Regions from separate parts of the Alteromonas sp. ABH4_457 genome, predicted to be linked through region 3. Evidence: predicted binding sites of a transcription regulator. Region 3 holds the regulator's gene; each other region holds the start of a gene.
What was found. The regulator LexA, encoded in region 3, represses DNA repair genes until DNA is damaged. The targets are predictions, from matches to a motif close to TACTGTATNNNNATACAGTA.
Positions count from the first base shown of each region.

Region 1 (10,191 bases), on a different contig from region 3:
GGCGGCTTCTGACAGCATTCGCGTATCCGCCGTGGCAATGGCAAAACGGTGCTGTACAGCTTTATGATAATGTCCGCTGGCGGCAAAGGGGTTCGCATGGGCAAAAAGGGTAAGGGTTTTCACGGTACAATTTTGCTTCCTGAGCTTTTCAGCTACCCGCTCAGCATGCCAGCAAAGTGCCTGCCGTAAACTCTGATGGTCCATAACTGGGTGGCCAAAAGCGCGGGTAGCATAGATTTGCTGTTTTTTAGGACGATGACTTTCCCATTCAATGCAGGTAACGCCGTTAAGCTCCCGCACGGTACGTTCAATCTCTACAGAGAATTGCTTACGGATACTTTTAGGCGCTGCGCAGGCAAGCTCCCACGCAGAGCGCACACCACTGTTTTCCAGCTTTTCCGCGATACGCCGGCCAATCCCCCACACATCTTGCGGCGACATTTCCTGTAAGGTGCGCTGGATCTGTGTCTTTTCAGCAAGCACCGCAATGCCGGATTTATCTCCCAGTCTTTTACCCGCATGGCTGGCTACCTTCGCCAGCGTCGGCGTAAGCCCGAAACCCACTCCCACAGGCAGACGCAACTGCTGCCAGACAGCACGCCGGATGGTTTCACCGTAGGTGTGCCATCCTTCTGGTGGTTGCCAGTTATCAAAATACAAAAAGCACTCGTCGATAGAATACACATGCTGGTGAGGTGCAAAACCGCCAACAATATTCATCATCTGGTTGGACAAATAGTCGTACAGCTCATAGTTAGACGACCTGATCACTGCCCCTTTTTGTTCCAGCAGTTTCTGTACCTTGTAGTACGGGCCGAATTTCTTTACGCCGAGGGCTTTCGCCTTGTCGCACAATGCACAAATGCAGCCATCGTTGTTTGTCAGTACCACCACAGGTTTGTCACGGATAGCGGGGTCAAACACCTTTTCGGCGGACGCATAAAAGCCGTTGGCATCGACTAACGCAAACATTGTCTTAACTGCCTGGTATAGCGATGCATTCTGACAGAACGGACAACAATGCCTTCTTCTTCGAAGGTATCTCCCTCCCCCAACACGTAAGGCTGCTGGTGTTTGCCGGGCGATACCAGAACCATAGCTTTGCGATCGAACAGCTTACACACAAACACACCATTCAAATTGGCCACCACCACATCCAGCGAAGTGGGTGCAGCAGCGCGGTCGACAATGAGTAAATCACCATCAAAAATGCCCACGCCGGTCATCGACTCTCCCTGTGCCTGTCCAATAAATGTAGCAGTGGGATGGTCGATAAGCAGCTCGTCGAGATCAAGCCCGAGCTGACGGTATTCGGCAGCCGGGGACTCGAAGCCGGTGATACCAGCCTGTGCAATAACCGGAATAATTCTCAACATAGTACAAAAAACAGTTGCCTCAGATACTGTTTATTTATACAGTAATTACGAATCAGGTTAAAATTAAATTTCATTTTACGTTCGACATCGGAGAACCATCATGGCTATTACAGTGCAATATGTTGTTTCGCATAAAGGGGTAGAAAAGTTGGTCACTACAGACAAGAAGGAAGCTGATCAGTATGACAAAATGCTGGATGCGGCAGACAATCTGGCTGCTTACATCGGTGCGAAAGGTATCAAGCTGGAAGACGACGTGATTGAGAATCTGTCTGTCATGCTGGCAAAGAATAAAGATGCCGTAGGCAAATTGCTCAAAGGCGCTTCTGCTGATGACGTCCTCGACGCCGAATCAGCAGAAGTGGTAAAGCTACAGGCAAACAGTAAAAACTAAAAGCGGGTTACACTACATTCCGCTTATTGGTAAAGCGGGTGATAACCGAGTGTACTTCGTTAACGGTTTTACGCAGACGCTGGCTGGCATCTAATGATGATTCTGATGCCCGCTGGGTATCTTTGGCACCATCGGCAATTTCTACGACTTGCTGATTGATGTGTTCTGCCACAGAACTTTGCTGCTCTACAGCGGAGGCCATTTCGAAGGTTTGATCTGCAATAACACTCACGGCCTGATTAATGTCTGCCAGTGTTTTGCGGGTATCTTCAACAATGGCCGTGCCCTGCTCGGCTGATGCCATACCGTCATTGGATACTCTGACAGCACGTTCTGACCGCTCAGCCAGAACATGGATAATATTATGAATTTTATCTGTGGACTCTCTGGTTTTTGATGCCAGTGACCGTACTTCATCAGCAACTACAGCGAAGCCTCGTCCCTGCTCGCCGGCGCGGGCTGCTTCAATGGCGGCGTTCAGTGCCAGCAGGTTTGTCTGTTCAGCAATGGTCGATATTAAACTGGCAGCTTCACCAATATCATTCGTGGACTGCGCCAGTTCCTGCACAGTGACCGAAATAGAACTGACCGCTTCTTTAAGCGCCATGATGGCAGATAACGCCTCATCCGCCTTCTGATTACCGGCTTCCACATTCTTAGAAGCAGAACGGGCGCTGTCGGCGTTCATGTCAACCCGCTCTGATACACTTTGAATAGCCTGCGACATCTCGTTAACGGCTGAAGCAATGTTTTGCGTTGCCTCGTTTTGCTGCACGACAGCCGTACTGGTGATTTCGGCCTGTTGATGGGTGGTGTTGGCAATCGTATCCAACCCCCCGGCGGCATCCTGAATGCGGGCAAGAGCTGTGCGGCTGCGCGCAAGTTCGCATCCCAAAACCAGTTTGGCACGTGACCGGTTACCGAAGTCGGCAAAATAGGTTTGCGATACCACCGGATTCGAATAGCTGTCAGGAGAAATATCAATAAGCGCCTGCCAGTCACCTTTAATTTTAGAAGCCATCCAAAAACTACACAGCGCGAAACCTGCGGCAGCGATGACAGCAGGCAACACACCCGTTGTGGCGAATAAGGCCGCCACGGTAATAAGACCCATCACGATAAATGGCAGGTAATTCTTCATGTAGTGAACGGCCAGTTCACCGGCTGACGTACTGGACTTACCTTCACGTAGCCGCTCGTAACGGTATTCTGCACGGGCAATTTCGTCCGGCAAGGCCGGCACACGTACTGATTCATAACCCGTGATCTGAGAATTTTCAAAAACCGGGGTCACGAACGCCGAAACCCAGTAATGGTCTCCGTTTTTGCGCCGGTTTTTTACCAGTCCCATCCAGATATTGCCGGCAGACAAGGTATCCCACATTTCGCGGAACACACCGGGCGGCATGTCCGGATGGCGCACAATATTATGGTTTTTTCCAATCAGTTCATCATGGCTGAAGCCACTGACTTCAACGAACTCATCATTGCAGTGCGTGATCACACCACGTGTATCGGTAGATGAAATGAGCCGGTAGTGCTGAGGAATGTTGTAAAGCTTCTGGGTAACCGGTTGATTATTTCGCATATAATTGACTCACATCCCTGCGTTCTCAGAAATTGGTTAAGGGTCACATTAACCTTAGCCTATATTTAGACTTTCGAGTAATTGACCTATAAAAAAATAGAAGGAACGGAGTTTACAGCCCGGAACTGAGTTTGAAAAGTCAGCATTTACTAATGTAAATACATAGAGTTATCACTGCAGAGGGAAATTGAGGGTCACAGTGGTTCCGGAACCGGTATCGCTCTGAATATCTATCCAACCATTATGAGATTCCATCAAAGCCTGCGCCACAGAAAGGCCAAGGCCTGTGCCGCTGCCGGGAGGACGGGTAGTGAAGAAAGGCGTAAAAATTAATGGCATGTGCTCAGGCTTTATTCCTTCACCATTGTCTTTTATAAACACTTTAACTGCGCCAGGCAGATCAGCAACAGCGATACTGATTGTGCCGCCGGATACACAGGCATCAATTGCGTTTTCAACTACTGCCTCAAGCACCTGCCTGATCTGTTTCCTGTTAACCAGTACCTGCAAGCGGGAATCCGACGCATCGAAATTGAGAGAAACATTTGCAGGAATTCGCTTGATGATATCCTCCAGACCAAACTCAAGAAGATCGTCTACATCTTCCCAGTTACGTTCCACGGTAACCGGAGAAGAAAAAATCTGCAGTGAGGAAACAATTTCAGCAATACGGTTAGCGCCTTCCAGAGATGATTTTTGCATGTCTGAAAGCATTTCTCTCACATCCCGCAGTAAGTATTTCAACTCCATGTCTGCGGGTAATGTGGCTGCAGAGGTGCTGTCCTTATTTAACTCATCTTTAAGTTCATCCCAGGCATCGAACACATCCTTCAGCATATATTCCTGAATTTCACAGTTACTTTTGATAAAGCCGATGGGGTTATTAATTTCATGAGCAATACCCGCAGCAAGCTGACTAAGCAGTGTCATACGGTCCACCATGGCTATGCTGTCAGAGGAAGGCTTGGCTGATTGCTTAAATGTATCAGCCTCACTGTCAGGAAGTTGAGACAGCAACTGATGATATATAGCGCGGGTTTCGCTGAGAGCACGGCGCAGGTTTTGGTTTGCCAGATAGGCATCGCGGGAGTAATTATTGAGCATGTCTTCAGCCGCCGTACGCGCCAGCTGCTCACGACTCAATTTTCTCTGCAACAATGCAATTTGCTGCTGCAACTTCTGAATATCTGAACTCACATTAATCTCCGGCAGCCGGACGCCAAATCCGCACGATCAACGGATTTCACAGTCTGCTCTGAAATCATATACAAACCCTGAACTAAAGCATAGCTCCGGGTTGTCCAAACTACACGGCCTGAACCCCGAATTTATTCCAAAGTACACACCGGGATCACAATCAACCGCGAAAACATTTGTCCTCCGGTTTGATCCGGGGATCGCATTGATCATTTTTACCCGCAAATCAAGTCTTTTTTATGCACAAGGCTGTGGATAACTTTGTGCATTGTTTGTATACATGGCGTTGATGACTGCATTGTCAGCCCCTCCGGCGCCAACAAATTAAAGCCTTTGATACCAACACAGCGCAGAAACCATAAGGTGTCTATCAATTCGACAATAATCAATAGTCAACGCTTTTTTGATTGCTTTCCGCCAATACCATAAAAGTTTGGCTTGTGGAAATAATCCTACTACATCGGGATCTGAAGGGGCAGTCTCAATGTCTCAACGTGCAGCTACAGATCAGATCGCGATCCAATACGCACAAAAAAGCCCGGCGAACCGGGCTTTTTCAATCTGCGGAAAGAAAGGCTTATTCGCCTTCTTCGTAACGCTTGGCGCTGGATACGATTTCAGCTTTCGCTGCTTCTGCATCTGCCCAACCGTCGATCTTAACCCACTTGCCAGGCTCCAGATCTTTATAGTGAGAGAAGAAATGCTCGATTTGCTGTTTAGTCAGCTCTGGCACATCGTTGATGTCTTTCACGTCGCGGTAAATCGTAGACAGCTTGTCTACCGGCACTGCCAGAACTTTCGCGTCAGTACCTGACTCGTCAGTCATGTTCAGAACACCAACAGGACGACACTTGATCACAGAACCGCTGATAATCGGGAACGGCGTCATAACCAGTACGTCAACCGGGTCACCGTCTAAAGACAGTGTGTTATTCACGTAGCCGTAGTTTACCGGATAGTGCATGCAGGTAGCCATGAAACGGTCAACAAACATTGCACCGGTGTCTTTGTCTACTTCATATTTTACCGGGTCAGCGTGAGCTGGGATTTCGATGATGACATTCACCACTTCTGGCATATCTTTACCAGCAGGAACGTTGTTAAGGCTCATGAAATAATCCTTTGATTTGTTAAATTAAAAACGGGATTTGTCCGGGAAAACAAACACACTGTATTCCCTTTCACGGCAAAATCGCGCCTAAGTATACGGTGACTACCGTAAAATAAAAACTGCTTAAGACCCAAGTCTTAAGCAGTCTTCAGTATTTTTGTGCTGAATGTGCGCTATTCCGCTTTAGCGTGATAGCTCAGGCACGTTTCCACTTCTTCTTTGGAACCTAAAATCACCGGTACACGTTGATGAATTTCGGTGGGCATCACTTCCATGATACGTCCTGTACCCGTGTCGGCCAGGCCACCGGCCTGTTCCATCAGAAATGCCATCGGGTTGGCTTCGTATAATAAACGCAGTTTACCGGCTTTAGACGGGTTACGGTTGTCATAGGGATACATAAAAATACCGCCCCGGCAAAGCAGACGGTGAATATCGCCCACCATCGCCGCCACCCAGCGCATGTTGAAATTCTTTTCACGGGGACCGTCTGTGCCCGCCAGCAAGTCAGCAATATAAGCTTTCATCGGCGCTTCCCAGTGGCGCTGATTAGACGCGTTGATTGAAAACTCGGATGTTTGCTCAGGCACCTGCACATTGGGGTGCGTTAACAGGAAACCACCGTGGGTTTTATCCAGAGTATAAATGTGTGTGCCACGGCCGGTAGTCAGCGCCATCATGGTTGACGGACCATACAGTACATAACCGGCAGCAACCATTTGTGTACCGGGCTGTAAAAACGCAGACGGGTCGTCGGGCTCCATCCACTGCGGTGCATGGGCGATAGAGAAAATAGTACCAATCAGACTGTTGATTTCAGTATTTGACGAGCCATCCAGCGGGTCAAAACTTACCAGGTAGTTGCCTTCAGGGTTGCACGGTACCACCGTGTCTTCTTCTTCAGAAGAAATGGCTTTTACATAGCCGGAATCCCGTAAAGTATCTTTCAATATCTGGTTAGAAATCACGTCCAGCTTCTTTTGGGTTTCCCCCTGAACGTTTTCACTCAACGTCGAACCTAATACCCCCGCCAAAGCGCCCTGACTGACACGGAAAGAAATTTCCTTACAGCCCGCCAGCAATGTACGGATAAGCAAAATAAGCTCAAGAGGAGCGCCGTCTTGTTGTAGTTGAGAATTTAAACGTTTCATTGTGTGCAATAGCCTTGTTTATTTATGTAGGGTAATGATTCGCTTTGCGCCGGCATTCCCGCCAGTGTCCAAAAGCCAATCTGAATCACTTTGCTTTATTATTGTATGCCGGTGTTTTCGTTCCGCTGGCTGGTAGCAAATGTAATTAAAACGATTGTAACCGCGAATGGACCACAGGGAAACGGCTTATTCTTACATTGCTGCGTACTCTGGTATTGGCGTGCACACCGGGAGTTCTGCTAAAGTAGCCACCTTAATCGTACACAGGATTCTTATGCACGTTCACATTCTCGGCATTTGCGGCAGCTTTATGGGTGGTATCGCCGCAATCGCCAAATCGCTAGGCCACAAGGTGACCGGTTCCGACCGCAATGTTTATCCGCCAATGAGCACTCAGCTGGAAGCGCTGGGCATTGAGTTAACAGAGGGCTATGACCCCGCTCAGTTCGAACCGGCACCGGATATGGTTATCATCGGCAATGCCATGTCCCGGGGCAACCCTGCTGTTGAGTATGTTTTAAACCGCAATCTTCCCTATACCAGCGGTCCTCAATGGCTGTTAGACAACCTGCTTACCTCCCGGTGGGTGATCGGTATCGCCGGCACCCATGGTAAAACCACCACCTCCAGCATGGTAGCGTGGATCCTTGAGCATGCCGGCCTGGCGCCCGGTTTTCTGATTGGTGGTATTCCGGAGAACTTCGGTGTGTCTGCCCGCATTGGCGAAAGTCCATTTTTTGTCATCGAAGCGGACGAATACGACAGTGCCTTTTTCGATAAACGCTCTAAGTTTGTTCACTACCGTCCGCGTACGCTGATCCTGAACAACCTTGAGTTCGATCATGCAGATATTTTCCCTGATCTTGCAGCCATTCAAACCCAGTTCCATCACTTAGTTCGCATGGTGCCGGAAAATGGTTTGATCCTGTCACCGCAAAAAGACAAACCGCTGAAGGCCACACTGGATAAAGGTTGCTGGTCTGAACAGCAATTTACCGGAAAAGACTGGGAAGCCAATCTGCTGACTCCTGATGGCAGTGCTTTTGATGTACTTTTCCGCGGAGAGAAAGCCGGTACGGTTAACTGGTCACTGGTGGGCCAGCACAACGTGAATAACGCCCTGATGGCTATTGCAGCAGCGCATCATGCCGGAGTGGCAACTGCGCAGGCTATCGAAGCCCTCGCCACATTTAAAAACGTGAAGCGCCGTATGGAAACCAAAGGCACCGTGAATGACATTACGGTGTACGATGACTTTGCCCATCACCCCACGGCCATCGCCACCACCATTCAGGGTTTACGGAACAAAGTGGGTAAAGCCCGCATTATCGCTATTCTGGAACCCCGTTCGAACACGATGAAAATGGGTGTACACGAACATACTCTGGGCAACAGCTGGCAACAGGCTGACGAAGTGCTGCTGTTTGAACCTGCCGGGATGAAATGGTCACTGGCAGAGACCGCCAAACACAGTGACACACCGGCTTACTGCTATCATGACGTAGAGAGTATTGTGCAGCAGGTGAAATCCATCAGCCGGCCGGGCGACCATGTACTGGTGATGAGCAACGGTGGTTTTGAAGGCATTCACCAACGACTGCTGGATGCACTGGCCAGTGCTGAAGTCACACATTCCTGAGGAAGCAGAAAACGCTATGACAAATAAAACCATCACTCTGGCGATTACTGGTGCGTCCGGTGCACCGTATGCCATGCGCCTGCTGGAAATACTGGTCAAAGCCGATTACGACATTTTTGTGCTGATTTCGTCAGCCGCGAAGGTTGTTTTTGCTACCGAAGAAGAATTGAAAATCCCGTCGAAACCGGATGCCGCCAGTGCGTTTTTCAGTGAACGCTTCGGTGCCCGTGAAAACCAGATCCGTGTGTGTGGCAAGGAAGAATGGTTTTCACCTGTGGCATCGGGTTCTGCAGCACCTAAACAGATGGTGGTGTGCCCGTGTTCAACCGGCACACTGTCAGCCATAGCAACAGGTGCCAGCGACAATCTTATCGAACGAGCTGCCGACGTGGTGTTAAAAGAACGGGGACAACTTATTCTTGTTACCCGTGAGATGCCGCTCTCGTCTATCCATCTGGAAAATATGCTAAAACTGTCACAAACCGGTGCGACAATCATGCCCGCTTCGCCCGGCTTCTATCATAATCCAAAACAAATCAGCGACCTGGTCGACTTCGTGGTAGCCAGAATTCTGGACCACCTGGGCGTCGATCAGACATTAATGATGCGCTGGGGCTATCAACACCATAACGACAAATAAAAGAGGAACTTTCATGCAGGCGTTTGCTAAACGGACTATTGCACTTTCTTTCTGCCTGGCATCGACCATGATGACGAGCCTGCCCGCCTTTGGCTGGGGACAAACCGGTCACCGTGTTACCGGCGCAATTGCAGAAAAACATCTGACTCCCGCTGCCAAAGCGGCCATTGTTAAGCTTCTGCCAAATGAATCTCTGGCTGAAGCGTCTACGTATCCTGACGAAATGCGTTCAGCCCCCGGTGAATTCTGGCGTAAAACTTCGCCCCCGTGGCACTATGTTACTGTGCCGGAAGGTCATGAATATCATGAAGTGGGAGCACCTGAACAGGGAGATGCGTACACGGCACTTCAGCATTTCACCACGGTACTGAAAGACACCAAAGCCAGCAGAGAAGACCGCCAGGTCGCGCTGCGCTTTATTGTGCATATCATTGGCGATCTCCATCAGCCTTTGCACGCTGGTAACGGGACTGACAGAGGCGGCAACTCGGTCAAAGTACGCTTCTTCTGGCAGGACAGTAACCTGCATACCGTGTGGGACTCAAAAATGCTGGACTCAAAGCAGTTGTCCTACACGGAGTGGACAGACTGGCTGGATAAGAAAATCACCACGAAGAACCTGAAAGACTGGCAGGCGCTTGATGCCAATGTGTGGATAAAGGAAAGCACGGAAATCCGCGATACTATTTATCCTGAAGACGCCAACGACATGGCTTATGACTATGTTTACGACTTTCTGCCCGTAGCAAAAACCCGTTTGCAGCAGGCCGGTGTCCGCATTGCCGCGTACCTGAACAACGTGTTTGCAAACACGAAATAAGTCCATAAAAAAACCTTCCCGGTCAAACCGGGAAGGTTTCTTTTGAAAACTCAGTGAAGCCAGCAGGCTTAGTCTAGATCCAGCGGCTCCGGCGATAAAATAACGCCTGTGCTGTCAGCATAAAGATGATCTTCCGGCAGGAAGGTTACACCACCGAAATTAACCGGCACATCCACCTCACCGGTACTTTCCGTTTCCGCGTTCACCGGGATTGACGCCACAGCCAGAATACCGATGTCTAAATCTGCCAGAGTATCCACTTCACGGACACTGCC
Region 1 covers NZ_JBSWXN010000003.1:107,658-117,848, forward strand. The annotation lists gene ACXAGR_RS06970 (Y-family DNA polymerase) at 1-972, opposite strand, end outside; gene ACXAGR_RS06975 (S24 family peptidase) at 960-1,376, opposite strand; gene ACXAGR_RS06980 (YebG family protein) at 1,477-1,770, shown strand; gene ACXAGR_RS06985 (methyl-accepting chemotaxis protein) at 1,778-3,358, opposite strand; gene ACXAGR_RS06990 (sensor histidine kinase) at 3,530-4,555, opposite strand; gene ppa (inorganic diphosphatase) at 5,133-5,666, opposite strand; gene ACXAGR_RS07000 (class 1 fructose-bisphosphatase) at 5,840-6,817, opposite strand; gene mpl (UDP-N-acetylmuramate:L-alanyl-gamma-D-glutamyl-meso-diaminopimelate ligase) at 7,092-8,456, shown strand; gene ACXAGR_RS07010 (flavin prenyltransferase UbiX) at 8,473-9,096, shown strand; gene ACXAGR_RS07015 (S1/P1 nuclease) at 9,110-9,916, shown strand; gene rraA (ribonuclease E activity regulator RraA) at 9,985-10,191, opposite strand, start outside.
Region 1: ACXAGR_RS06975 (S24 family peptidase) is a predicted target of LexA. The motif match lies at 1,401-1,420, and genes of this name have one in related genera.

Region 2 (10,191 bases), on a different contig from region 3:
CACGCTGCGAGTGTTGAGTAAAAAAGTCAGTGAAGAAAGGATTGTTCAGAAATGTAGAAGCGACACCTCCGTAGGTAGCAAAGAAACCTTTTACAGATTCCGCTTCACTGGTAACGAGAAAATGGAGATCCCGCTCAACGGTCTGCCTGGTTTTATCGCTGACAATATTGAGCAGGAAAATCGTTGCTACAATCAGTAACAATGCGATAGCACCGCCAACAATGAGCACAAATTTTTTCTGAAGTGAGAGTGATTTCATAACGCGTTCCCGTGTTTGTGTTTCACCTTCCATATTCGGGAGCTGGTGAAATCTTTTTTATAAGTTTATGTTTTTAACGGCAGTCATCTTCACTTCTACAGTAAATTGAACGATAAAAAAGTGCATTCCTCGTCTTTTGTACAGTTCATTACCTACTGATTTTATTGTTCTTTTCATTAGATAACACTAATAAAAGGAGCTAAATGGTCTACAGAGGCCTTCTTACAGGACGGCTCGCCTTTCCGGGTATTGATTTTTTTAAAACCGGTTTTTCACACAAAAAAAGAAGCCAGCTTTTCAGCTGGCTTCTGATTTAATTTACTGTCTATTGATTTGTCGTTTCATGCGCAGCCTTTCACAGGCTGCCGGACATAAATCTTACAATTTCTCTTCTGTTTCGCCTTCGGCTTCTTCAGGCTTCACTGTTTTTTGAGCCAGTAACTCTGCGCGCAGCTTAGTTTCGATGTCATTCGCAATATCAGGGTTATCTTTCAGGAACGCCATTACGTTCGCTTTACCCTGACCAATACGGTCACCGTTGTAGCTATACCAGGCACCGGCTTTATCAACCAGCTTCTGCTTCACACCAAGGTCAATAAGTTCAGCTTCCTTACTGATACCCTCGCCGTAACGAATCATGAATTCCGCCTGCTTAAACGGTGGTGCAACTTTGTTCTTCACCACTTTCACACGGGTTTCGTTACCAACAACCTCATCACCTTCTTTAACCGCACCGATACGACGGATATCCAGACGCACAGAGGCATAGAATTTCAACGCGTTACCACCTGTTGTGGTTTCAGGGTTACCGAACATAACACCAATCTTCATACGGATCTGGTTGATGAAGATACACAGCGTATTCGATTTCTTGATGTTAGCGGTAAGCTTACGCAGTGCCTGAGACATCAGACGTGCCTGAAGACCCACGTGAGAATCACCCATCTCACCTTCAATCTCTGCTTTCGGTGTTAACGCAGCTACCGAGTCAACAATTACTACGTCGACTGCACCGGAACGAACAAGCATGTCACAGATTTCCAGCGCCTGCTCACCGGTATCAGGCTGAGAGACCAGCAGGTCGTCAATGTTTACGCCCAGCTTTCTTGCATAGACAGGATCCAGTGCGTGTTCAGCATCAACGAATGCACAAGTTTTGCCTTTCTTTTGCGCTTCAGCGATAACTTGCAGTGTCAGAGTTGTTTTACCTGATGACTCAGGACCGTAGATTTCAACAACACGCCCGCAAGGTAAACCGCCTATTCCAAGTGCAATGTCGATACTGAGTGAACCGGTAGAAATGGCTTCGATATCATGCGCCTGATTGTCACCCAGACGCATAATGGCACCTTTACCAAATTGCTTTTCAATTTGGCCAAGAGCGGCGGAAAGAGCTTTGTTTTTGTTGTCGTCCACGATATTATCCTCAAGATAATGACTGTCCGGTAGTTACCCTGTCGTATTACGCTGCCACTTTTACTTCTGTTATTTTTTAACTTCCGCAAAATATGATTCGGTCAGCGCTTCAGTAACTCACGAAACGTAATTCGAATGTTGAGTGCATTTTATACTGTATAAGCATACAGTCAAGTAAGATTTCACAATTAGTCTGTCAAATCCCGTTTTATACAGCAACCAGTCGTTGGTACAGATATGAAACTGCATGGGCAATGGCCTGTTCCCGCACCGCTAACCGGTCACCGGAAAATACGTGACGCTGCGTGATGAGTTCACCGTCTATCATAAAGCCAAACCAAACTGTACCCACCGGCTTTTCCGCCGAACCGCCGCCAGGCCCTGCAATACCACTCACCGACACGCCAACCTGCGCACCACTCTCCTGAACAACACCCTGCACCATTTCAGCTACAGTTTGTTCCGACACTGCGCCAAATTCCGCAAGCGTTTCAGCTTTCACTCCAATAAGTGATTGCTTAGCCTCATTTGAATAAGTGACCCAGGATTGATTGAACCAGTCAGAACTACCGGAAACAGAAGTTAATACGTAAGCAATTCCACCACCGGTACAAGACTCAGCACAGGATAAATGCCAGTTCCGCCGGCGAAGCACATCTCCGGTGGCAACCACCTGTTTAAGTAAGGCACTGTCTTGTGAAACAGTTGAAAAATCTGCGCTCATACGAATAATACTCACCAATGAATTAATTCCGTTGTACCATTTTACACATTTAGCGGACGCCGGAGTGATTAAGTTCAATCCTGTCGGGGAAGGAATTGCTTCGTGTTTCCAATGCAGTTCCATGCTCCGGCCGGAAGCGCCTGACTGAGAAGGCGCGCGTACGGAATACGAGGACTGCATTTGAAACCGTCTGCCGCAGGGAAGCGGCAGTCGAGGCCCCATGGATGGGTTTACGCCGTGTTTCAAATGCAGTTCCGTCTTCCGGACAATAGCGCCTTCGCAAACAGCATCAACATAACAAAGAGGTTTTCTTGGAATCACATACGCCGATGATGCGCCAGTATCTGGCCATAAAAGCACAACATCCTAATATTTTACTGTTTTACCGGATGGGAGACTTTTATGAACTCTTCTATGACGATGCCAAAAAGGCCGCACACCTGCTGGATATTTCATTAACAGCCAGAGGCAAATCCGGCGGTGAACCCATTCCCATGGCGGGAGTGCCTTATCACGCAGTAGAAGGTTACCTGGCGCGCCTGGTAAAAATGGGCGAGTCCGTGGCGATTTGTGAGCAGGTTGGCGATCCTGCCACCAGCAAAGGGCCGGTAGAACGTCAGGTTCAGCGTATTGTCACCCCGGGTACAGTCACCGATGAAGCACTATTAGAAGAGCGCCGTGATAACCTGCTTGCTGCAGTGTGTGGTCACAGCATGCAGTACGGCGTTGCCACCCTCGATATCAGCAGCGGACGTTTTCTGGTGGTTGAATGTGACAGCGATGAACAATTGCTGGCCGAATTGCAACGCCTTAATCCTGCAGAACTGCTTTATCCGGAAGGATTCGAGGGTTTACCTCTTATTGAAAAACGAAAAGGTTTACGTCGCCGTCCCGAATGGGAGTTTGATCAGCAAACGGCAACTGAGCAACTCAATCAGCAATTCGGCACAAAATCACTGGATGGTTTCGGGATCAACGGCTTAGATAAAGCCACCGGTGCAGCCGGCTGTGTACTGCAATACGTTAAAGATACTCAACGTACCGCCCTGCCCCATATTCGCAGTATTCATCGTGAACAGCAGGAAACACGTATTCAGTTAGATGCCGCCACGCGAAGAAACCTGGAATTAACCTCGAACTTATCAGGCAGTCAGGAAAATACCCTGTTCAGCGTGCTGGATTCTACCGCCAGCCCCATGGGCAGCAGATTACTTCAACGCTATTTGCACGCCCCCATTACCGATCATTATGAACTCACCCGACGCCAGCAGGCCATCGGAAAACTGATTGAACAGGGTCATGAAGATATCGCCGATACATTAAAACGCATTGGTGACATAGAACGTATCATGGCGCGGTTAGCCCTGCGTTCGGCCCGTCCCAGGGATTTCTCCCGTTTACGCAATGCATTTAACGAATTGCCCGGACTACTCGACCAGTTATCCTCTCTTGAGGACCCGTTATGTGCAGATCTGGCCAATGCTGTGAGCACCTATCCTGAATTACAAAGCCTGTTAAATCAGGCTATCGTAGATAACCCTCCGGTTGTCATCCGCGATGGTGGTGTTATCGCTGAAGGTTTTAATGAAGAGCTTGATGAATTGCGGGCGCTGTCAAGGGGAGCCACGGACTACCTGGATGCTCTGGAGGTCAGAGAACGGGAGCGTACCGGCGTCTCTACACTGAAAGTGGGCTATAACAAAGTGCATGGCTTTTTTATCGAATTAAGCCGCGCAAACAGTGGCGCTGCCCCGGCAGATTATATCCGCCGTCAAACGTTGAAGAACACCGAGCGTTACATTACGCCTGAGCTGAAAGAACATGAAGATAAAGTACTGACCAGTCAGGGCCGGGCGCTGGCTCTGGAAAAGCAACTTTATGAAGGATTATTCGATGCCTTCCAGCCTCAGCTTACTAAGCTGATAAACACAGCGGAAGCACTGGCTAAACTGGATGTGATTCAGTGTTTTGCCGACCGGGCGACCGCGCTCGACTTACATTGCCCTACCCTCACAGATAACCGTGAAATCACTTATGAAGCCGGTCGGCACCCTGTGGTTGAGCAGGTCATGACGGACCCGTTTATTGCCAACCCGGTAACACTGGACACCAAACAGCGCATGCTTGTTATTACCGGTCCGAACATGGGCGGTAAATCAACGTACATGCGTCAGACCGCTCTGATTGTACTGATGGCATACCTTGGGTGTTACGTACCTGCAGAAAATGCAAAAATCGGCCGTGTGGATCGTATTTTCACACGTATTGGTGCATCAGATGACCTGGCGTCAGGGCGTTCTACCTTCATGGTGGAAATGACCGAGACCGCCAATATTTTGCATAATGCCACTGAGCACTCGCTGGTATTAATGGATGAAATCGGGCGCGGCACCAGTACATACGATGGCTTATCTCTCGCCTGGGCATGTGCCTGCTTCCTGGCAAGGGAGATTAATGCTTATACCTTGTTTGCCACCCATTATTTTGAACTGACACAATTAGCTGATTCTGAAGAAGGCGTGGTCAATGTGCATTTAGATGCCGTAGAGCACGACGATACCATCCGCTTTATGCATACTGTAGAAACCGGTGCGGCCAGCAAAAGCTATGGCTTACAGGTTGCCCAGCTTGCCGGCGTTCCCCGCCCGGTAATCAATGCTGCCCGGGCTAAATTACATGAACTGGAAAACCGGGCACCACAGGAAGACGCCCCGGCCACAAAGACAACAAAAACTTCGTCAGATTCCGGTGCTCCCACGACCAGAGCCGGACAATCGGAAATGCACTTTACCGATATGCCTGACCCGCTGCGGGATGCACTGAATAATTTGTCTCCCGATGAGCTTTCTCCCAGGCAGGCACTGGATTTAATTTATACGCTAAAACGGCTAAGTCAGGCGTGATACTTAAGGCTTTATTAACTTACCTGAAATAAACCCGCCAGACCAGCAGGCAAACAGATTGTTTGCCTGCTACTCTTTCGCTATAATATTGCGCCGTCCAGGTGCTGAATCCCGTTTTGCCAACTCTCAGCACATTAGCCATACAATCCAAAGCCTTAGGTTTCGCATGACAAATTATATTTTCGTCACCGGTGGTGTCGTATCATCGCTTGGTAAAGGTATTGCTGCCGCTTCGTTAGCAGCCATTCTTGAAGCGCGTGGTCTCACCGTTACGATGTTAAAACTGGATCCGTATATCAACGTTGATCCGGGAACAATGAGCCCAATTCAACACGGGGAAGTGTTTGTCACGGATGATGGCGCAGAAACCGATTTAGATTTAGGTCACTACGAGCGTTTTATCCGCACCCGTATGACCAAGCGTAATAACTTCACCACTGGCCGGGTTTACGAAGAAGTATTACGCCGTGAAAGACGTGGTGACTATTTAGGTGCAACCATCCAGGTCATCCCGCACATCACCAACGAAATTAAGCGTCGCGTTATCGACGGTGCAGAAGGTCACGATGTGGCAATTGTTGAAGTAGGCGGTACAGTAGGTGATATTGAATCACAACCGTTCCTGGAAGCTATCCGCCAGTTAGGTACAGAAGTCGGCCGCGAGCGCGCCATGTTCATGCACCTGACGCTGGTACCTTACATGCCGGCTTCCGGCGAAGTAAAAACTAAGCCTACTCAGCACTCTGTTAAAGAGCTGCGTTCTATCGGTATTCAACCGGACATCCTGGTTTGCCGTTCTGTTGGCGCCCTGCCGGCTACCGAGCGCTCTAAGATTGCCCTGTTCACTAACGTGGCAGATAAAGCCGTTATCTCACTGAAAGACGTAGACAGCATCTACCGTATCCCGGCTGCGCTTAAAGCACAGGGTATGGACCAGCTGGTTGTTGACCGTTTCCGTCTGGATTGCAAAGAAGCCGATCTGACCGAATGGGAACAGGTACTTTATGCAGAGTCTAACCCTACTGCAGAAGTGAATATTGGTATGGTGGGCAAATATGTTGAACTGCCTGACGCGTACAAATCTGTCAATGAAGCATTAAAACATGCCGGTCTGAAAAACCGCCTGACAGTGAATATTCACTATGTCGATTCTCAGGACGTTGAAACAAAAGGTACACAAATTTTAGAACACCTGGATGCTATCTTAGTACCCGGCGGTTTCGGCGAGCGCGGTATCGAAGGCAAAATTGCAGCAGCACGCTATGCCCGCGAGAATAAAGTCCCTTATCTGGGTATTTGTCTGGGTATGCAGGTTGCTTTAATTGAATTTGCCCGCAATGTAGCTGGTATGGAAAACGCAAACAGCACCGAATTCGATCCCAAAACACCGTTCCCGGTTGTTGGCCTGATCACCGAATGGCTGGATGCAGACGGCTCTACCGAGCAGCGTGATGCCTCTTCAGATTTAGGCGGCACCATGCGTTTAGGCAGCCAGCTTTGTCACCTGATCCCGGGCAGCAAAGTCTGTGAAACCTACGGCAGCGAAGAGATTTACGAACGTCACCGTCACCGTTACGAAGTAAATAATAACCTTCGTGACCAGATTGAAGCTGCAGGCTTGAAAGTAAGTGGTTTGTCCACCGACAAACGCCTTGTAGAAGTGATCGAAATCCCTGACCATCCATGGTTTGTTGCCGGTCAGTTCCACCCTGAGTTTACTTCTACGCCCCGTGATGGCCACCCGCTGTTTAAAGGATTTGTAGAAGCTGCCGGGAAATACCAGAAAGAAAATCACTGATTCTAAAAAGCAGAAGGCTTACTCCCGTTGCCTTTTGCACAAACGTTGAGGAAATAAAATGGCGAAGATTGCTCGCATTGTAGGACGCGAAATCCTGGACTCTCGTGGTAACCCCACTGTAGAGGCAGACGTTTACCTTGATTCAGGCGCAATGGGTCGTGCCGCTGCACCATCCGGTGCATCAACTGGTTCACGTGAAGCACTGGAACTGCGTGACGGTGATAAAAGCCGTTACCTGGGCAAAGGCGTAGAAAAAGCCGTTGCTGCAGTAAACGACATCATTGCTCCGGCGCTGGCTGGCATGGATCCACTGGCACAAACTGACGTTGATAACAAAATGTTAGAGCTGGACGGTACAGAGAACAAAGAAAAGCTGGGTGCAAATGCGATCCTGGCGGTTTCTCTGGCTGTTGCCAAAGCGGCTGCAATTGAAAAAGGCGTTGCACTTTACGAGCACATCGCTGACTTAAACGGTACGTCAGGTCAGTACTCTATGCCTGTACCTATGATGAACATCATCAACGGTGGTGAGCACGCTGACAACAACGTAGACATTCAGGAATTCATGGTTCAGCCAGTTGGTGCCAAGAGCTTCAAAGAAGCCCTGCGCATGGGTGCGGAAATTTTCCATAACCTGAAAAAAGTACTGTCTGCTAAAGGCCTGAACACAGCAGTAGGTGACGAAGGTGGTTTTGCACCTAACCTGAGCTCTAACGCTGAAGCGCTGGCTGTTATTGTAGAAGCCGTTGAAAAAGCGGGCTACAAAATGAACGAAGACATCACGCTGGCACTGGACTGTGCGGCGTCGGAATTCTACAAAGACGGCAAATATGTCCTGTCTGGTGAAGACAAATCTTTTGACTCAGAAACCTTTGGTGACTACCTGGCTGAACTGGCTGAACAGTACCCTATCGTTTCTATCGAAGACGGTCTGGACGAGAGTGACTGGGACGGTTGGGCAAGCCTGACTAAGAAGATTGGTGACAAAGTACAACTGGTTGGTGACGACCTGTTTGTGACTAACACCAAAATCCTGTCCCGTGGTATTGAGAATGGTATCGGTAACTCCATCCTGATTAAATTCAACCAGATCGGTTCACTGACCGAAACCCTGAATGCAATCAAGATGGCGAAAGATGCAGGTTTTACTGCGGTTATCTCTCACCGTTCAGGTGAAACCGAAGATGCGACTATCGCAGACCTGGCGGTTGGTACTGCAGCGGGTCAAATTAAGACCGGTTCTCTGTGCCGTTCTGACCGTGTTGCCAAGTACAACCAGTTACTGCGTATCGAGCAGGCACTGGGCGACAAAGCGGTATATCCGGGTCGCAGTGCAATCAAAGGTCAATAATGACTATGAACGGGTAGCGCTGGCTACCCGTTCTTTTTAATGCTACTTTACTGATATTCTTCATAATCCTTTGTAGCCATGTCGTCAGGTTCTCACACGTCGTCCAGTCAGACTGATATTTTTGCTGCCACCGGCGCAACCGACGATTCTCCGGTCTTCACAGAAATTTGTAATGCCCTTTACGAGCGCGAGTTGCTGGTGCTTTCACAAGCGTCCGCTGCGCAGATATCCTACCTCCAACGCAGACTGGCCGCACTCCCTCACCGGATCCAACGGGCAGCCCACTATCTGGCAAACCACAAAACACCGCTTGCAGTAGACAGTCACAACGGTACCTGGCAATGTAAACAGGCACCTAAATGTCCAGCCCATAAAATTACGCCGGAGGACACGCAAACCTGGTATACAGGCCATGCAGCCTATGGTTTACCCGTACCGGTAAGATTACTTCGCTTTGATGAAGAGCATATCGAGCTGGACTCTATTGACCGTGTTCAGCCTGAGAATGAAATGGTGCACACCAATAAATATGGCTGGTTTACCTTTGATGGTGTAAGTCAGGCCAACAATACCGACACCGACTATATGTTATTGAAACCCACCAAAGCTGTGATGTCTGCCGCATGCTGCGGACACCGCTGGAATCACAAAGGCAGACTGGCCCCACGCACACTCTCATTAAGAGAATTATTGCTTTCCACCACGGTAAAGTGGAAAAAATTCACCTTAAATACCTGACCAACCAAACAGAGTTAGGATAAATATAACCAATTATTATATTCATGATGGCAAAGAAAGGTTGACCTGTGGCCCCTGTATGGTTACATTGACGGCTATCAATTGGATGCCCGTGAAATTCGCATAATTATGCAACATTTTTTACTTTCTCTTCTACTCCTTATGGCAGCAAGACTGCACGGGTAGAATGCATCCAGTAAGAGGAATTACAATAAACCCGTGCATCGCACGGGTTTTTTTTTACTAATTATCACCACGAGTACAAGCCATGACGAATCAGGTAAAAATCTTTGATACCACGTTACGCGACGGCGAGCAGGCACTGCCCGCCAGTTTAAGTGCCAAAGAAAAATTGCAGATCGCTCTGGCCCTCGAACGTCTGGGCGTAGACATCATCGAAGCGGGTTTCCCGGTATCTTCGCCGGGTGATTTTAAATCCGTGCAGATGATTGCCCGCGAAGTGAAAAACAGTGTGGTTTGCGGTTTATCCCGTGCCCTTGAAAAAGACATCGATGCATGTGGCCAGGCGCTGAGTGTCGCTGAACAATTCCGTATCCATACCTTTATCGCCACATCTGAAATTCATGTTGGCGCCAAACTCAGAAAATCTCAGGACGAAGTCGTTGATATGGCAGTGGCTGCAGTAAAGCATGCCCGCCGCTACACCGACGATGTGGAATTTTCCTGTGAAGATGCCGGCCGTACCCACATCGATTATCTTTGCCGCATGGTTGAAGCCGCCATCAATGCCGGTGCCACTACCGTAAATATTCCGGATACCGTGGGCTACACAACACCCACCGAGTTCGGCGGCATCATCGGCAACCTGTTTAACCGCGTACCGAATATCGATAAAGCCACGATTTCCGTGCACTGTCACAACGATTTAGGTCTGGCGGTTGCCAACTCGCTGGCGGCTGTCGAGCAAGGTGCACGTCAGGTAGAATGTACCATTAACGGTATCGGTGAGCGTGCAGGAAACTGTTCACTGGAAGAAATCGC
Region 2 covers NZ_JBSWXN010000005.1:111,297-121,487, reverse strand. The annotation lists gene ACXAGR_RS13280 (methyl-accepting chemotaxis protein) at 1-259, opposite strand, end outside; gene recA (recombinase RecA) at 638-1,675, opposite strand; gene ACXAGR_RS13270 (CinA family protein) at 1,884-2,399, opposite strand; gene mutS (DNA mismatch repair protein MutS) at 2,729-5,302, shown strand; gene ACXAGR_RS13260 (CTP synthase) at 5,469-7,100, shown strand; gene eno (phosphopyruvate hydratase) at 7,159-8,451, shown strand; gene ACXAGR_RS13250 (hypothetical protein) at 8,530-9,189, shown strand; gene leuA (2-isopropylmalate synthase) at 9,458-10,191, shown strand, end outside.
Region 2: recA (recombinase RecA) is a predicted target of LexA. The motif match lies at 1,828-1,847, and genes of this name have one in related genera.

Region 3 (10,191 bases):
GCCGGTGGGTACGGAGATCAGCATGGTGGCGAACATAAAGAACATTTCAGCAAACACCGGCATACCTGTGGTAAACATATGGTGAGCCCAGACAATGAATGAGAGCAGGGCGATGGAGGCAGTGGCGTACACCATGGAGGCATAGCCGAACAGGCGCTTGCGGGCGAAGGTCGGCACAATCTGCGAGATAATGCCAAAAGCAGGCAAGATCATGATGTAGACTTCAGGGTGCCCGAAGAACCAGAAAATATGCTGGAACATCACCGGATCACCGCCGCCGGCAGCATCAAAGAAACTCGTCCCGAAGAATTTATCGGTAAGCACCATGGTCACTGCACCAGCCAGTACAGGCATTACAGCAATCAGCAGGAATGCAGTAATAAGCCAGGTCCAGACGAACAGTGGCATTTTCATCCACGTCATACCCGGCGCACGCATATTAAAGATAGTCACGATTACGTTGATTGCGCCCATGATGGAGGAAATCCCCATAATATGGACTGAGAACACAAACAGCGCGGTACTGTCGCTGCTGTATGTCGTCGACAGCGGCGCATAGAAGGTCCAGCCGAAAGCCGGGCCACCGCCTTCCATGAACAGTGAACCTAACAACATGGAAAATGCAAACGGCAGGATCCAGAAGCTCCAGTTGTTCATTCTGGGCAATGCCATATCCGGTGCGCCAATCATCATGGGGATCAGCCAGTTAGCCAGACCGGTAAACGCCGGCATGACAGCACCGAATACCATGATCAGGCCGTGCACTGTGGTCATCTGATTAAAGAAATTCGGGTCTACGATTTGTAAACCGGGCTGGAACAGTTCGGCGCGGATCACCATCGCCATCGCGCCGCCAGTAAGAAACATGATGAAGGCGAACCACAGATATAACGTACCGATATCTTTGTGGTTAGTTGTCAGCACCCAACGCATCAGGCCTGCCGGAGCGCCGTGTCCGTGGTGATCATCGTGATATTCATCATGTGCCGCAATGTGCTCCGGCGTCATAGTTTCAGTTGCTTTACTCATCGCACGCTCCTATTTACCGGTTGCTACTGCATTAACGTCTTTAGGCTGGATCACATCGCCGGTGTTATTTCCCCAGGCATTACGCTCGTAGGTAATCACCGCAGCGATATCTTTCAGGGACAGCATCTTGCCAAACGCCTGCATGGCCGTGCCTGCTTTACCGTTAAGCACAATATCGATGTGCGCTTTCTGATCCTCCAATACCATCTGACTGCCTTTAAGTGCAGGGAAAACGCCCGGCAACCCCTGACCGTTAGGCATATGGCAGGCTGCGCATGTCGCGTTGTACACTTTCTCGCCGGTACTCATCAGCTCTTCTTTGCTCATGCTCATGGCCAGCAGGCGCTGCTCTTCTTCTTTCGCCTGTTTCACAATGGCTTCCTGCTCTGTCATCCAGTTTTTATATTCATCCGGGCTCTTCGCAATCACCACTACCGGCATGAAACCATGATCCTTCCCGCACAGTTCAGCGCACTGTCCACGGTAGATACCGGGCTCATTCACTTTGGTCCACGCCTCATTGATGAAGCCCGGATTAGCATCTTTCTTTACTGCGAAATCTGGCACCCACCAGGAATGGATAACGTCGTCAGAGGTGATCAGGAAGCGGACTTTTTGTCCGGTAGGAATGACCAGAGGACGATCTACCTCAAGCAGGTAGTTTTCCCCTTTTTCGAATTTGTTCTCAATCTGCTCACGCTGTGTGGCCATGATGGAGTAAAAGGACACATCGCTGTCCATGTACTTGTAATGCCATTTCCACTGGGAACCGGTGACAAGAACCGTCATTTCAGGTTCACTGGCATCTTCCATCGCGATGAGGGTTTGTGCTGCCGGGACGGCCATAAATATCAGGATCAGGAAAGGAATGACTGTCCAGGCGATTTCTACTTTCACGTTTTCGTGGAAGTGCGCCGGTTTGGCGCCCCGGGATTTACGGTGCTTGAACATGGAGTAAAACATCACACCGAACACCACCACAGCGATGGCCACACAAATTGAGAACATCAGCATATGCAGGTCGTACACCTGTCCACTGATGTCTGTGACACCTTGTCTCAGGTTGATTTCACCTGCCCGGTCTGATGTTGCCATGGTTTCTGCTTGCAGCGACGCCGGAATAACAGACATCGCTAACCCCCAAACCATCATTGCGTTACATACGAGTTTCTTCACTCAACACCTCCGTGATGGAGGATCTTGTGTAATACCCTGCTCACAGGACCCTGTCGTATCAGGCTATCCGCCTGTTAATTTTTATCTATTTTTGTTATTTTTTCGTTAACAACGGTATAAGAATTAAACAGATTTCATCTTGTGTCTAGTCTTTCTGAAAAAATAAATGGCCGGGGTGGCCTCAGAAACAGGGTCAAAGCACTTCATTCTGATATTTCGAATGTTTCGTTCAGATCTTCGACACATCCGTATTTAAGGAACGCCGTATTATAGGTAAGTAAATCGTCCTCACACTTGTGACATCAACGTTATGAAAGGAATGTGTAATGAATAAATTTATCCCGGCAGTATTAGTTTCAGGTTTAATCAGTGCAGGCGCATTCGCGGCGCCTGTGAGCTATCAGATTGATCCTACTCACACCAGCGTTATCGCTTCATGGAATCACTTCGGATTCTCTAACCCGACAGCCGCCATCAACGGCGCTGAAGGCACCATCGTGTTTGACAAAGACGCGCCGGAAGACAGCAAAATCGATGTGTCGGTGAAAATTGATACCATTGATTCATTTGTTAAAAAGCTGAATGAAGAATTTGTCGGTGCTGACTGGTTCAATGCAGCGAAGTTTCCTTCTGCCACCTTCACCAGTACAGATGTTGAAATGACAGGTGATAAGACGATGGAAGTGACCGGCGATCTGACGATCAAAGGTGTGACTAAGTCCGTCACTATGGATGTCACTCTGAATGGTTCAGGTGTACACCCGATGACACAGAAAGAAGCGATAGGTTTTGATGCAATGACCACCATCAAGCGTTCTGACTTCGGGATTGATATGTATGTACCGAATGTGAGTGACGAAGTCACGCTGCACATCACCACAGAAGCACAAGCTAAATAAGTTTTCGCATCACCGTCCAGATGCCCGGCCCGCGCGAGCGGGCTTTTTTATTGGTAGCGGCCTGTTAACTGCGGTAGTCTGATTGTTTTTATTGTCAGGGATTGCTTCTATGTTGCGCCGCGCTGTTTTCTCCTCTTTTCTGTTATTTTTAACACCCTCTGTTTTTGCCAAAGATCTTCCTTCCGGCGCTATTAACGCTCTGTTTGAAGAAGCGGTAAGTCATGACACAGTGCCGGGTATAACCATGGCACTGGGCAACGATAAGGGCATGCTGATGGCTAAAGGCTACGGTTTTGCCGACGTGGAAAACCATGTACCGATGACGACAGATCACAAGGTGCGTATCGGCAGTGTCTCTAAACTCATCGCTACGGCCGGATTAATGCGTCTTGCGGAAGCGGGCAACATTGATCTGGATAAACCGGTAACTGAATACGTCAGCGCATGGCCTGCTGATAAACCGGTCATTACTCTGCGCCAGCTTACCTCACATACAGCAGGCATCAGGCACTACAAAGAAGGTGCCAATGAATTCCTTCTGAATGAAAGTTATCCGGATATCGACAGTGCACTGGCGATGTTTAAAGATGATCCACTGCTGTTTGCACCCGGCACAGATCACCGTTATTCAACGTTTGCCTGGACACTGGTCAGTGCCGCAATGGAAGGGGCTGACGCGTCCCGGGATTTCCGCGCCATCATAAACGAAGAAGTGTTCGCGCCGCTGAAACTGGACAACACGGTATTTGACGACCAGTACACCATCATCGATCACCGGGCGAGACCTTACACCGTACACGAAGGTGAGCTGATTAATGCGCCACAAACGGATCACAGCTATAAATGGGCCGGCGGCGGTTTTATTTCTACGCCGTCAGATATTGTCCGGTTTGCTGTAGCCCATGTGGCAAGCGATTACCTGAAACCAGAGACTACCCGCGCCATGTTTACTCCTGCCAGGCTTAACAATGGTGAAACCGTGGGCTTCGGCATAGGCTGGAAAACCGGTTTTGGCGATTACAAAAAACGTAAAGCGTATAAAGATAACGTGAGCGCGCTGGCTTTGATGGACGATATTCCTGATGCAGTGATGCACTCAGGTGGCAGTATGGGCGGCATTACAATGACCATTCTTTGCCGTGAACATAAAACAGCGGTTACTGTAGTAAAAAATGTCAGTGGTGAAGACAATGCTGATGTTTTTCTGCTGGCGCTCAAGACACTGCACTTTGCACATACCAGCCAATAGTAAAGAAAAAGGGCGATGATGGTTTATATCATCGCCCTTCCAATTTTTAGCGCTGTGGCCAGCGCACACAATAGTTATTGCACCGCGCTTAGCGAAAGGACTTACATCCAGTCAGCATTGCGGATTACACCTACAGCCAGACCTTCAATGTTGAATGGTTCAGCAGCAAGATCCACCTTTATGGTATCGAATTCTTCATTTTCTGCATGCAGCCAAACTTCGCGGCCGCGTTTTTCCAGACGTTTTACCGTGACATCCTCATCAACCCTGGCAACAACTACCTGCCCATTGTGCACGTCAGTAGTTCGGTGAACGGCAAGTAGATCACCATCCAGAATACCGATATCTTTCATACTCATACCGTTTACACGTAACAGGAAATCCGCACGGGGGTGGAACAGATCAGGGTCGACCTTGTAATGCATTTCCACATGTTCCTGCGCCAGAATAGGTTCACCTGCCGCAACACGGCCGATTAACGGTAAGCCTGCGTCTTCATCGTTTTCTGCTTCCAGCGGAATATTCAGCTTTATACCCCGTGAGGTACCCGCCAGAATTTCGATTACACCTTTACGGGCCAGCGCCTTTAAATGCTCTTCTGCTGCATTAGCTGATTTAAACCCTAATTGCTTCGCAATTTCCGCACGGGTGGGCGGCATGCCGGTTTCCAGCATGGTGGTTTTGATCAGTTCGAGAACTTCCGTTTGTCTTGGAGTAAGTGGACGCATAAACAGCCCTGTTTTTCTATACAGTTCCTGTGAGTATATACAGTTGCGCTGGTTTGACAAGGGCTGCCGGCGAAATTATTACGCTTATTCAGGGGGCGCAGTTAACAGCGCCTGGTTTTCATTGCAACGATATGCATTAGTTGTACATTGTAATACGCTGTTTTAGTTCTCCTTGGGAATAAAAAGGTATCTTCTTATCAAGAAATTTTAGCCAGGGGCCTCCTAATCAGAACGCCACCGGCTAAATTTGAGGGAGATTATGCAAGTTGTTTAATCAAGGCTTGCGCGACAGCTTCGGAGCTGGCTGGATTTTGGCCTGTAATCAATCGGCCATCTTCAACTACGTGAGGCTCCCAGTCCGCACCTTTTTCATAGTGACCGCCAAGACGAATGAATTCATCTTCTATCAAGAATGGCACCACATCAGTCAACTCCACCCCCGCTTCTTCTCCGTTAGTAAAGCCAGTAACTTTACGACCTTTGATAAGCGGCTCGCCGTTATCAGTTTTTACATGACGCAGGACCCCAGGGGCATGACACACAAAACTGATTGGCTTGCCTGCCCGCTCAAACGCTTCGATCAGTGAAACAGACTGTTCTGACTCAGCAAGATCCCACAGGGGGCCATGGCCGCCCGGATAAAACACCGCATCAAAATCTGTGTGTGACACGTTTTCAAGTTTGACAGTGTTCGCCAGTACTTGCTGCGCCTGTTGGTCTTGCTTAAATCGCTCAGTCGCAGGGGTTTGAAAATCAGGCAAATCACTTTTCGGATCCAGAGGTGGTTGTCCCCCCAGAGGTGAAGCCAACACCAACTCAGCACCAGCATCTGTAAAGGTGTAGTAAGGCGCTGCAAACTCCTCCAACCAAAAGCCTGTTTTTTCACCGGTGTTACCCAGCTCATTATGCGATGTAAGTACCATTAAGATTTTCATATAAACCTCTCTATCTTTTAACAATATGGATGAATCAATGATTAAAAAAAAGCGTCTACGGCTGCTTGTTTGTCTGCATACGGTGCTCGCAATCGAAGATTTGATACACCCGCTTCGCTTTGTACTACCACCGCCCTGGCATGAGAGAACTGGCGGAAGCCATGAATACCATGGTAAGCCCCCATACCTGACGCGCCCACACCACCAAAAGGCAGCTCATCAATAGATACATGGGTCATGACGTCGTTGATGACCAGCGCTCCGGAAGTCGTTTGTTGTGCAAATACTTGCTGTGCTGTCCTCATTGAAGTAATAGGCGGCTAAAGGGCGAGGGTGTTGATTGATGTAATCAATTGCCTCGTCCTCTTATTGATACAGACGAATGGGCAATAATGGACCAAATATTTCTTCCTGTATGATTGCCATATCGTCGGTTGTCCCAATCACTAGATGCGGAGCGATTTTACGGCTTGAGGCGTCATAAGCCGGTTCATTTTGCGGCGCAAGATTGATGATCTCTGCGCCTTTTTGACGTGCATCTTCTAATAGATCGACTAAGCGCTGGTAATGGTGTTCGTTAATGATTGCGGTGTAATCGGTATTTTCTTGAATGCTTGGGAAGGTTTGTCCCATAAATTCTCGCGCTTGAGCTTTGAACGCTTGAGTTTGCTCTGCAGGCAGCAAAACGTAATCTGGTGACAGGCAAATTTGACCTGCATTAAAGGATTTAATCGTTAATGTGCGCTCAACTGCTTTGCTCAGGTCAGCACCTTTAGCCACCATAACAGGCGACTTTCCACCCAGTTCCAGAGTCACTGGCACAAGGTTCTCTGCAGCAGCACGCATCCCCTAGTACTACGGTTAGCTCTTCAGGGCCGAAGTAACGGGCCACTAACTCAGCCAATAATTCTGAAGTCTCAGGCGTCAGTTCAGAAGGTTTTAACATGGCGCTATTACCCGCTGAAAATACACCAGCTAACGGTCCAAATGCTAAATTGATTGGAAAATTCCAGGGACTAATGACACCAACAATCCCTAACGGTTGAAACTGTATTTCAGTGTGCATTTCAGGATCAGGTGAGGCGGTTTGTTCTGCCTCCATCCAGGTATCGAGATTATCGATGGCGTGTTGCAACATATTACTGGTTGTTACCATATCGGCCACGTAAGACTGATATAAGCTACGGTGTCCAAAATCTTCGCTCATGGCAGAAGCAATGGCTTTATGGTTATCACGGATTAATTTTATACAGCGCGGTCACTTAACTTGACGCAACCTGCTGTATCACAACACATTGCAGGACTAGAGGTGGCCATTGGGCGACCTTTATTTGAGCGTTCTTCTAGTGGCGTCGAGCCTACCTCCACAGCGGATGAATTAGCCATGGACATTGGTGATAAGCTGGAAGTAGCTGAGGCGGCTTTGGCTTAAGCAAGAGCTCGATCAATGGACATCTCTGGTGTCTTGCAGATAGTCGGACATGCGGATTTTATAGCTGAGATACTCAGTGTACCGATGCTACCGTTATTGGAGTCGGGGGTGAAAATTCGTATGCACACCGGTAACGGCAGTATGGTGTCGGACATGTTACTTGAGGGGCACTGTGATCTGGGAATCTCAGCCCACCCAGTCTTAGATGATCGTTTAAAAAGCGAGCTGATTTATACCAGTAAATTACTCCCAGTGGCCGCTCCAAGTACCGTAAAGCGCATATTGTCAGCACAAGACTTTGGTTGGTCTGTTATGCCCGAGTTCTTATGTCAGCAGCAAATTGCTCAAAGCGAACTCATGGAGATCCCTTCGCCAGTTGGTACACATGAAATTCACTACTACCTAATTTGGTTACCCAGTGCTTTACGTCAAGTCCGCGTTGCTCACGCAAGACAGACCTTACTCACTCAATTATGGTCGTAATGTCGCCGTTTACCCCGGCGCCATTACTTATCTTTTTCAGTAGCTAACGCGTTATGCACCGCCCGGGTGAGAGGATAAAACCAGAGCACCACAGCCCCGAGCAGACAGCCTGCGCTGGCTACCAGCGAAATGATTTCGACAAACAGCACAGACTCAATATCAGCGTTTGCACTCTGCGCCGCATATTCCAGCGCACCGGCAATCACAGCAAAAGACAGCCCGTCGCTTATCCGCATCACCAGATGAAATGCGCCAAAGGTAAGCGCCTGATTAGGTATCCCCTGATCCCTCGCACCGTACTCAATGGTGTCTGGTAATGCTGACCACACCAGTACCAGCAGTCCGCCTGAGAAAAAACCACAAACAGCGAAATAAACACATGCACCGGTCATCGTGGCCGGGGTCAGCAGAAGAAAGCTAAGGAAAGTCACAGCCAGCCCGGCCAGCGCAAGGATCATGGCATGATGCTTTTCCATGCGCTGTGAGAGGTGGTTAAACCAGGGTAGCGCCACCAGCTTTCCTGCCGCCAGACTCATAATGAACCAGGTCGTCAGCTTCTCGTCGTGAAAAAGCATGCTTGCGAAGTAAACGCCGGATTTGTAGAACACCGGAATAAAGATACACGGCAGTAATGAATATACCGCCAGTACCATGAATGCCTTATTTCGCAGGAGTGCACGGAATGCTTTACTGAGCGGAGGCGGGTGTTTGACCGCTGTCAGATTACCTTCCCGCCAGACCGGCAAAATACATAAATAAATATTCACCAGCATGAACACGCTTGCCGTGATAAGCAAGATAGTCCGCATCCCGTTATCCTGTGACTCCAGCATAGCAAGTGTATCGCCGGCAAATGCGGCGAAGAGCAGGATTGCACAGGAATTATAAAAAATGCGGGATGAAGACAGACGTGTCCGCTCATGGCTGTCTCTGGTCAGTGACCCCATCATCGCGTTGTGAGGTATGTCTACCAGTGCATAACCAATGCGAAAGAGGATGGTCACCACAAGATAAAAAGTAAACAGGTAGTCCGCACCGGCCGGCAGGGGATAAAACAAAATAGCGAACGACAGTACTGTCAGCGGCGCACCTGAGGCGATGACTTTCTGGTAGTGCAAATTATATCTGTCGAGAAGCAGAGACAGCGAGATATCCAGCACGCCGGATACAAGCAGAGACACCATCAGGATCAGGCCCGCTGCCGCTGCCCCCAGTCCCTGTATATCGGCAAAATAATAAAGCAGCAGTAAATCAGTAAAGTTCCAGAGTGTACTTTTAGTAAAAGCACCGGATGCATAGGCCTGTCTCTGGAAAGATGTCAGCATGAGCAGCTTCCGGAGGGCGGGATAGCAACCGGCATATTCATATCAGAGCAGCGGCCCGCAGGAGCTTCGCTGCACGTATTTACAAGTCAGATCTTCTTTCTCTTCATAGGGACGATGCAACACAAGCTGTTGGATCAGCTTGCCGGCCGCTGCGCGTCCCAGATTGCCCACCGGCTGGTGCACAGTGCTGAGTGGTGGCCACAGATTCTTACTGGAAGGGTCGTCGTCAAAACCTATCACCGATACATCATAAGGGATCCGCAATTTCAGCTGGCTGGCCACTTTGTAAACCAGAGTGGCAAGATAATCATTGAAGGTAAAAAATGCGGTGGGGCGATCGTCCCCGGACAGCAGATGGCGGATAATCTTTTCATATTCTTCATCTGACGACATAGGGCCCTGAAAAACCAGCGATGTATCAACAGGAATATCAAAATCGCGGTGCGCTTCTTCATAGCCCTGATAACGCAGTAAGCCACCGTGTACATTGTTAAAATTAATGATCGCAACACGGCGGTGCCCCAGCGTAAGTAAATGACTCACCGCCTCTTTCACGCCGGCCACAATGTCACAGGAGACGCAGCTGTTGGCGTCCAGTGACATAGGCAGAATTTTAACCGCCGGTTTTTGTTCAGCTTCGATGACTGACAATACTCCCTGATCATCACACAGTGGTGGCGTAAGAATGTAACCGTCAGGGTTTGAACGTTCCGCCAGTGCCTTAACCTGTTCCGCCAGCGAGGTTCTGTCTTTTACCGGCCGCACCAGTAAATCGTAGCCAGCTTCGTCACACACTTCGATAGCACCGGATGTCAGTCTCGCCGAATAGGAGTTCGAGGCATAGTCCATATATAAGAGACAAATAAGATAAGACTGTTTGGTGCGCAGGCGCCTGGCATTGAGGTCCGGCCGGTAGCCGGTAACGGCCACTGCAC
Region 3 covers NZ_JBSWXN010000002.1:598,086-608,276, forward strand. The annotation lists gene ctaD (cytochrome c oxidase subunit I) at 1-1,029, opposite strand, end outside; gene coxB (cytochrome c oxidase subunit II) at 1,039-2,124, opposite strand; gene ACXAGR_RS05810 (YceI family protein) at 2,532-3,104, shown strand; gene ACXAGR_RS05815 (serine hydrolase domain-containing protein) at 3,214-4,353, shown strand; gene lexA (transcriptional repressor LexA) at 4,455-5,081, opposite strand; gene ACXAGR_RS05825 (type 1 glutamine amidotransferase domain-containing protein) at 5,339-6,016, opposite strand; gene ACXAGR_RS05830 (aldehyde dehydrogenase family protein) at 6,058-6,321, opposite strand; gene ACXAGR_RS05835 (aldehyde dehydrogenase family protein) at 6,383-6,862, opposite strand; gene ACXAGR_RS05840 (aldehyde dehydrogenase family protein) at 6,789-7,265, opposite strand; partial or broken gene ACXAGR_RS05845 (helix-turn-helix domain-containing protein) at 7,281-7,448, shown strand; gene ACXAGR_RS05850 (LysR substrate-binding domain-containing protein) at 7,464-7,931, shown strand; gene ACXAGR_RS05855 (MFS transporter) at 7,955-9,256, opposite strand; gene ACXAGR_RS05860 (LacI family DNA-binding transcriptional regulator) at 9,299-10,191, opposite strand, start outside.